Regions from separate parts of the Chitinophaga sp. W2I13 genome, predicted to be linked through region 1. Evidence: riboswitches for the same ligand, from Rfam matches in the RefSeq annotation. Region 1 holds a riboswitch; the other holds the start of a gene.
What was found. A riboswitch is a leader RNA that binds a small molecule or an ion and turns the genes downstream of it on or off. The one in region 1 is predicted to bind S-adenosylmethionine.
Positions count from the first base shown of each region.

Region 2: it holds a riboswitch for S-adenosylmethionine, as region 1 does, so the genes downstream of both, QFZ48_RS29660 (trans-sulfuration enzyme family protein) here and QFZ48_RS04410 (trans-sulfuration enzyme family protein) in region 1, are expected to answer to the same signal.

Region 1 is NZ_JBNPWD010000001.1:1,099,370-1,104,075, forward strand. It holds gene QFZ48_RS04400 (OsmC family protein) at 1-94, shown strand, start outside; gene QFZ48_RS04405 (DUF2851 family protein) at 341-1,624, opposite strand; SAM riboswitch class I at 1,752-1,871, shown strand; gene QFZ48_RS04410 (trans-sulfuration enzyme family protein) at 2,057-3,235, shown strand; gene QFZ48_RS04415 (homoserine dehydrogenase) at 3,332-4,513, shown strand; gene QFZ48_RS04420 (Maf family protein) at 4,576-4,706, opposite strand, start outside.
Region 2 is NZ_JBNPWD010000001.1:7,248,242-7,252,947, reverse strand. It holds gene QFZ48_RS29675 (sensor histidine kinase) at 1-167, opposite strand, end outside; gene QFZ48_RS29670 (YdcF family protein) at 464-1,699, shown strand; gene QFZ48_RS29665 (NAD-dependent epimerase/dehydratase family protein) at 1,751-2,695, shown strand; SAM riboswitch class I at 2,771-2,884, shown strand; gene QFZ48_RS29660 (trans-sulfuration enzyme family protein) at 3,035-4,213, shown strand; gene QFZ48_RS29655 (dicarboxylate/amino acid:cation symporter) at 4,164-4,706, opposite strand, start outside.

The DNA.
Region 1 (4,706 bases):
GGAACGAACCATCCTGGAAAGAGCCGCCCTCACCTGCCCGGTGGCCAAGAGCGTGCACCCGGATATTGTGCAGGACGTAACCTTTAACTGGTAGTACCGCCTTCGGCGGTACGGAAATTGTCTTGGGCGCTGATTACGCTGATTATACTGATTGGCCTGATTTTTATTTTTTGGATTTTTTTGGATTTTAAAAAGATGAAGGGAGATAAAAGCGGGTATATCCGTTTCTATCTCCCTTTCATCTTTTAAAAATCTAAAAGTAAAAATCAAGCCAATCAGTATAATCAGCGTAATCAGCGCCCAAGACAATTTCCGCATCGCCGAAGGCGAGGCGCCCTCCTCACACCCCCGCGATGATCTTCGCTCCTATGGCGCAATGCAGGCACTTCTTCTCGTCGCAGTAGTGTTGCTTCAGCTGCAACAAGGCTTGCGATTCCATAGCGCTTTCCTGGGTTACGCCCAGCCGGCTCCAGCTGTTGGTGATGTGGTTCTTTTCCGGCGGCAGCTGTTGCAGGAAATGCAATGCTTTTTCCTGGTAATATTTCCCGTTCTTATCCTGTCCGTACAGGAACAGCAATGGCAATACCGTGTTGATCAGGATGCCCTGCACCGCCTGTTTTCCCGGCCGTTGTGTGCGGGCCACGGGTTGCCCGAAGCGGTAGTGCGTATGCCAGTACGCCGACGGCTGTACGAAGAACAGCTGTTCCAGCGCTGTTACGTCGGGGGCTTCCAGTATGCGGGAAAACAGGTGGGGAGATTGCTGCAAAAGCGCCGCAAAAGTCGCCAGCCGCATGGTAGGAAAGGCGGCAGGCCGCATCCGCAGCCAGTTCCATTGGTGAGCGGGCATAGGACTTAGCCGGAACTTGTGTTGCAGGTGCCCGTAAACATCCTGTAACTGCAACGCATATCCGTCTGTTTGGGGCGCTTCCAGCATACCTGCCTGGCCAAACAGCAGGGCCTCCAGCTGAAGCAACAGGTGCCGGTACCGCATCAGCATTTTGTAGGGCAGCGACTGTGCCACCTGCAGGAACGGTAAGGTATTTACGGGCGTGCCATAACTTTGCGCTACCGCCCAGTAACACACCTCTTCCCAGTTGTAGCGATTATGCTGCAGCCAGGCCCGCAGGCTGCCGATCTTACGTTCCCAGCGCTCTGCCAGCAAGCGTTCCTTCCAGCTAAGCCAGATGAGGGGCGGCACCCGCGCAGCATGCGGGGCACAGGGAACAAAAGGCGACAACCGCCGCAGCTCCTCATACCGCTGCAGGAGCAACTTGGGAATATGCTGCTGCAATTCCAGGCAGGGGGCCTCGCCCATTCCTACGGCGGGCATATCGTGTACAAACACCACATGCAGGATAATTCGCCCGTATTGCGGATTATGCTGGTGCCCATGCCGGAACCAGTCGGATGTACGCAGGTGCAGCTCCACCTGGCCTACCCATAAAGTAGCCCCGATCCTGATTTTTGCGGCCGAAAAATCCGGCCCGCCATTGTGGTTGTGACTACCGGGAAACAAGACCTGTACTGATTCTCCGCCGGTAGTGGTTAGATGATCCTGCTTAAATAGCCGGAATGCCCAGATATGCTGGAACAGCTCTTCTGAGAGCAACGGGTTAACAAACATAAGAGATATGGTTGGGTACAAAATAATATCATCCAAAGGTAATAAAACATCGATTAATAAATAAAATTCAGCTCCAATTTGGAAATCTGCTCAAAGTCATATTACCTTTGCGCCAGTTCTTACACATCACTTATCCAGAAAGGCGGAGGGACTTGGCCCTGCGATGCCTTAGCAACCTTTCCTGATTATTATAATCGGGAAAAAGGTGCTAATTCCTGCCCCGGTGCAAATCGGGGAAAGATAAGTTGGCAGAGATAATACTTCACAGAGATATATAACTTTCTAAAGGAGCTCTTCCAACAAACGGGAGAGCTTTTTTTATGCCCCTTCCCCACCCTTTTCATGGATTTGTTGTTGTTTAAGTTGATCTTTAATGATATCGTTGCAGTTGGCAATTGTGCACATTGAACATCATTAAAAATAATTTATAACATGAAAACAGCTACACAACTGATTCATAGCATCCCGGTAGACGAACTGACAGGCGCCATTTCTGTGCCTATCTATCAAACGTCCACCTTTGTGCAGGAATCACCCGGCATCAATAAAGGCTTTGAGTTTTCGCGGGCAAACAATCCCACGAGAAAAGTGCTGGAAGACCTTATCTGCAACCTGGAAGAAGGGTTTGCCGGATTTGCGTTTGCCAGCGGTATGTCGGCCATAGATGCGGTGCTGAAGCTGTTAAAGACCGGCGATGAGATCATGGCCGTGGAAGACACCTACGGTGGCATCTTCCAGATCTTTAATCACATGTTTGAACGCTTTGGCATCAAAGTGAACTTTGTAGATACCAGCAACCTCGATAAAGTACTGGCCGCCATCACGCCCAATACAAGGATCATCTGGCTGGAATCCCCTACCAATCCTACTTTGCGCGTATCTGATATTAAATCTATCAGCAAAATTGCTAAACAACATAACATCCTGCTGGCGGTAGACAATACCTTCAGCACACCATTACTGCAACAGCCGCTGACACTGGGCGCCGACCTCGTTATCCACAGCGCTTCCAAATACCTCGCAGGACACTGTGACGTAATTGCCGGCCTCGTAGTCGTAAACTCAAAAACACTGGCAGACCAGATCCGGTACAACCAGAATATTTCCGGCAGTATCCTCAGCCCGTTTGAAGCATGGCTCACCATACGCGGTATTGAAACATTATACCTGCGCCTGGAAAAACAATGCAGCAACGCCAACGCCATCGCCAATTGGCTGGCCACACACCCCGCTGTGGATAAAGTATTTTATCCCGGACTGGCTACTCATAAAAATCATCACATTGCCCGTAAACAACAAAAAAATTACGGCGCACTGGTAAGCTTTTCCCTGAAAAGCGACAATATCAAAAACGCTATACGTATCGTAAACGCCACCAAATTATTTAAGCTGGCAGAAAGCTTTGGCGGCGTGAAAAGCATGCTGGCCCATCCGGCCACCATGACGCATCGTACCATACCGGAAGAATTCCGGAGAAAAACAGGTCTGCAGGACTCCTGCATCCGTTTATCAGTAGGCATCGAAGATGCTGATGACCTGATCAACGACCTGAAACAGGCGCTGGATAAATTAAACCATCCGGCCGGCAAGCAAATTACTGTTTTACAATAGCCGTCGGCGGTTAGCACACCACTTTCAATGTTCAGAACCTGATCATCTCTGTACAGCGAAAGACTGACCCCTACGGCGGAAAGCTCAAAAAAAAGTATGGAAAACAAGATCATCAATTTAGGCATTTTCGGATTTGGCGTCGTAGGACAAGGACTCTATGAAGTTTTGAACAGAACAAAAGGTATTAATGCACGGATCAAAAAAATCTGTATTAAAGACCCCAATAAATCAAGACCTATCGATAGCAGCTACTTTACGACAGATAAAAACGACATCCTCGAAGATCCTACCATTGACGTAGTAGTGGAACTGATCAACGACACCGAAGCAGCCTTCGAAATAGTAAGCAAAGCACTCCGCAACGGCAAAGCCGTAGTAAGCGCCAGCAAACGTATGATCGCTGAAAACCTGCCCGCACTATACCAGCTGCAGGCAGAAAACAAAGTGCCATTCCTGTATGAAGCGTCCAGCTGTGCGAGTATTCCCATTATCCGCAACCTGGAAGAATATTATGATAACGACCTGCTCAATGCTGTAGAAGGTATCTGTAACGGATCTACGAATTATATTCTTACCAAAATATTTGAAGAGAACCTCAGCTTTGCCACTGCCTTGCAACAGGCACAGGACCTGGGTTTCGCGGAAACAGATCCTACACTTGATATCGAAGGATATGATCCGAAATTTAAAATAGTGATCCTGCTGCTGCACGCATTCGGCACCTTTGTGAAACCGGAAGAAGTGTTCAATTTCGGTATCCATCACCTCAATGATTTTGATATACAATTTGCCAAACAAAGAAATTGTACCATCAAACTGATTGCGCAATGCCGCCGCCAGAACGGTCACGTATTTGCGTATGTGCTGCCACACCTGATCAGGGAACACAACCTGCTTTATGATGTGTATAACGAATACAATGGTATCCTGCTGGAAAGCGCATTCACCGATAAACAATTTTTTGTAGGCAAAGGCGCAGGCGGTACGGCTACCGGCAGCGCGGTATTATCCGATATCTCTGCCCTGTTATACAACTACCGCTACGAATACAAAAAGATCAAACAAAACAATCAGCCCAACTTTACCAACGACGTAAACCTGAAAGTATACCTGCGCTACAAAACACCGGACCAGGTGGACCTGGCAGAGTTCTTCAATATCTCTGAGAAATATGAATCTACTGAATGGCGCTATGTGGTAGGTACTATTAACTTACAGAAACTGAGAGAAGCCGGCTGGCTGAAAAATAAAGATGTGAATATTCTCGTATTGGAATAAAGATAGTAATAAGCAAAAACCAATCATGAAAACGGCGCAGGGAACTGCGCCGTTCCTCTTGTTTAAAAATTTTCCAGTTCTTCCACTACCCTGCTCACCGGTAGCCCCATTACATTATAGAAGCAACCGTTTATACTGTCTATGCCCACAGCGCCGATCCATTCCTGGATCGCATAAGCCCCGGCTTTATCAA
Region 2 (4,706 bases), 6.1 Mb from region 1:
TGACCTACATCAGTTTTAGTGGCTATCAGGTCTTTAACAACAATGCTTAACTGTGCTGACTCTTTTTTTCTTAAAGAGATAATCATGAAAAAGGTCATCAAAACAATCACCATTATCGTTAGCACAGCATAACGTACAAAGGTCTTTTTTTCGTGGGTTGTATACATTGTTACATATGATTGGGACGTCGGCGTGGTGGCAAAACCGCGACGAAAATAATGATTTTACGTTCCCTAACTAATAGATAATCAATGAAAAACTAAAAGAATAGGTATGTATTTTCTGCTGAGTTTCCTATGTATAATTATATTTAATACATTATATATTTTTACCTATTAAAACTTTCATATGGGTGCAAACTTTAAGGTTTTAATATTGGTATATAAAATATGTATTATATTTTAGGGAGAAGATAAAGTTCCCTTTTCCTTTTGTATTATTGTTGCTGTAATACCTGCTTTTGATGAAAAACTGTTTTCTTACCGGTCTGTTACTCCTCGTATGCTTGCCTTTTGTTTTTGGTCAACCTGTTTCACCGGAACCGCATTACAAAATTTACAAAGGAACCAGTGCCCTGCAGGACAGGATCTTTTACCTGTTTACATTGCTGGAGCGTGTGCCTGGTGTGACGCAGCTGATAAATAAGGATAGCACCCTTACCGCATTGCGGGATGAATACACACAGCGTATAACCCATCCCGTGAGTAGCGGTGATTTTACCGCTCCGTTGCAGTTTGCCGGCAGCACCATCAGTGAAGTGAGCAGTGCTTTTATTACTTTATTACAGCAACATCCAAAGGAAATGGAACAACTGGTAAGTGAAATGCGCAGCAGTGGCTTATTCCAGTTGTATGCCGGGAAAACGGACCCGGTATTGCTTTCCTTCGCCTGGAAGGATGCCGCCGATGGCGTGAACTATATCCTCAATGCCTATACGAACGGAAAAGGACTCCGCTACCCGGTGATTGATTCGGCCACTTATTACGTGATGTCGCCTGCCTACAAGGCAATGGTACAACGTGTAATTGAAGATGCGGGGAAAAAGAAGCCGGACTTGTTTTTCCAGCCGTCGCTGCACGTGGCCCTGGAATTACTGACGCTGAACCGCCGCGATGAAGCCGTGCGTTATGAACCATTATCTGATACCAACCGGGATGCGTATAAACAAATAAAGAAAACAGACTGGAACAAATATCCGTACACCGCCATGCTTATCCTGGGCGCAAGCCCGGTAGCAAAGGAGGCCATCAGTGAAACCGGTAAAAGCCGCTGCCGTACCGGTGCGGAATTATACCGCAAAGGAATGGCGCCCTTTATTATTGTATCCGGTGGTCATGTAAGACCGGTAGGTACCCAATATTCCGAAGCAGTGGAAATGAGGAAATACCTGGTAAATGAACTGAAGATCCCCGCGTCGGCGGTGATGGTAGACCCTTATGCCCGCCACACTACCACCAACGTGCGTAATGCCGTGAGGATCGTGTGGCAGAGTGGCATACCGGCCGGTAAAAGAATGATGTGCGTGTCTGATGTGATGCACGTTGCCTACGTGAACAGCCCGATGTTCACCCAACGTTGCACCATAGAGTTAGGATATATGCCTGCGGCAGATATCAAACAGGCCGACCTTTACTTTTTATCATTCCTGCCGGATCTGCGGTCGCTGCAGGTAAATGTGTTTGATCCATTGGACCCCTGAAATAAAATATCTCATTCATTTATTCGTCTACTTTATAAACACATCCTTATTATGTCTGATTCATCTATCCAGCCCTTATATACAATCCTCGGTGCAGGAGGTATTATTGCTAACGAACTGGCAGCCGAACTGGTGCGTCATCAGAAACGGGTACGCCTCGTAAGCCGGTCGCCAAAATACATTGAAGGCATCTCCGACCTGGTGCCGGCCGATATTACTGATGCCGCTCAAACAAAGAACGCCGTGAAAGATAGTGCCATCGTATTTCTTACAGCCGGTCTCCAATATAATATCAAAGTATGGTCTGATGCATGGCCAAAGATCATGACCAATGTAATTAATGCCTGCAAGGAAGCCGGTGCGAAGCTCATTTTCTTCGACAACGTATATTCTTACGGGTTAGTAAACGGACCTATGAAAGAAGATACGCCGTATCATCCCTCTAGTAAGAAAGGAACGATCCGTGCAGCCATTGCAACCCAGTTAATGAACGAGGTAAAGGCCGGTGGCCTTACGGCTACCATTGCAAGGGCGGCCGACTTCTACGGACCCGGCGCAGATAAAACCGGCTTCCTGAACCTGCTGATCATCGATAAGTTCCGGAAGAACAGCAATGCCATGTGGCTTGGAAAAGACGATCAGACACATAGCTATACCTTTACGCCGGATGCTGCCAAAGGATTGTTCCTTCTTTCACAGGACGATAGTTCCTGGAACCAGGTATGGCACCTGCCGACCGCCAACCCGGCGCCGGACGGCAACGGATATATAAATATAATTGCCACCCAGATGGGGGTGAAACCTAAATATATGAAGCTGGGCAGTTTTATGCTGACCCTCTCGGGATTGTTTGACACTACCATCCGGGAAATGAAGGAAATGCTGTACCAGAGTAACTATCCTTATATCTTCGACTCTACAAAGTTTGAACAACACTTTAAGGTGAAACCTACTTCTTATGAAGAAGGAATCCGTTTAACACTGGCACATAAATAATAGTCTACCGGTTTAGTAGGAAAATAAATTTGGAAGTTATTTTTTCTGTCTTATCTTTGCACCAGTTCTTTAAATAGCTTATCAAGAAAGGAGGAGGGACATGGCCCGACGATACCTTAGCAACCATCACTGTGCAAACAGTGAAAGGTGCTGCATCCATCCCGGTTTACGGACCAGGAAAGATAAGTCAGATCAATAGTTTTACATTATATTATTCTTACGATAATAGAAAACTCATCTGGCTCCCAGGTGAGTTTTTTTTATGCTCCCACCTTTTTGATATGCTCATTTAACGGACCTGTTTAACCAATTTTTCATCAAACTAAAAATCAAACAAAGATGAGCACTATCACTGAACTGATCCATTCTATTCCCGTAGATCCGCAAACAGGCGCTATTGCAGTTCCTATTTACCAGACATCTACTTTTGTGCAAACAGCACCCGGTGTAAATAAAGGATACGATTATGCGCGGTCAAATAATCCTACCCGTGAAACCGCAGAAAAGATCATTGCGAAACTGGAAGGCGGCGCTACTGCATCTGCTTTTGCCAGCGGCCTGGCAGCAATCGACGCGGTAATCAAGCTCCTGAAATCAGGCGATGAAATTGTAGCGGTAGATGATATTTACGGCGGCGCTTTCCGGCTGTTTAATAAAGTATATGAGAAGTTTGGTATCAAAGTAAACTATGTAGATACCTCCGATACACAGGCGGTATTCAACGCCATCACACCGGCCACGCGCCTGATCTGGCTGGAAACGCCCACTAATCCAACGCTGAAGATTTCAGATATTGCGGCTATAGGCCGCATTGCAAAAGCGCATAACTGTTTGTTTTGTGTAGACAATACCTTTGCCTCCCCTGTGCTGCAAAAGCCCTTGCAGCTGGGCGCCGACCTGGTGATCCACAGTGCTACCAAGTACCTGGGCGGCCACAGCGACCTGATTGCGGGCGTGGTAGTGGCTAAAACATTACAACTGGGAGAGGAGATTAAATTTTATCAGAATGCCTGCGGCGCTATTCTTTCCCCGTTCGACAGCTTCCTGCTGATACGTGGTATTGAAACATTGCACTTGCGTATTAAGCAACATGGCATTAATGCGCAGGCCCTGGCGGAATACCTGGAAAAACACCCGGCAGTAGATAAAGTGTTTTACCCGGGATTGCCATCGCACCCGGGCCACGAGCTGGCAAAGCAGCAGAGTAAAGGGTTTGGAGGAATTATATCTTTTACCTTGAAAGATGACAGGGCCGAAGCGGCAACTGCGTTTGTTACAGCTACGCATTACTTTAAACTGGCAGAAAGCCTCGGAGGCATCAAAAGCTTATTGTGTCATCCCGCGGCGATGACCCATAAATCCATTCCCGCAGAAAAGAGAAGAGCGGCAGGCGTAAGCGATAGCCTGATCCGTTTATCAGTAGGACTTGAAGAAACCGCCGATCTGCTGGCCGACCTGGAGCAGGCGTTTACGAAACTGCCGGCGCCCGCCCCCGCAGAAAACGTGTTGTCAGCATAGCAGCAACATTGTCGCCCGTCGCATTGAGGATTGTAGCCAGCGGATCTACCAGCGTGCCTATAATCATCAGCGGCGGGAGTGCTTCTATGGGAAACCCGTAGATGCTCATCACCAGCAGTTCGCCAATGTAGCCGCCATTAGGAATACCGCCTTCCACGATGCTGGCTATAACAGTAACGCCTAGTGCCATTAAAATGATGGGGACGCTGTCGAAGCCCTTTCCGAACATGGCAAACACCACGGCCATTTTTATGATGGAAGAAATGCTGGAGCCATCTTTATGCAGGGTAGCGCCCAATGGCACTACCACGTTGCCGATATCGCGTGGAACGCCCATCCGCTCTACTGCGTGGAGATTAGCCGGAATAGTGGCAATACTGCTGCCGGTACCAACCGCGGTAAGGGTGGGTACAATATTGTTCTTCCAGAAAATTTTTATACCCGGTATACCACCGGCAACAAATGCGTACGCACTGAAGCCAACAATAAAATA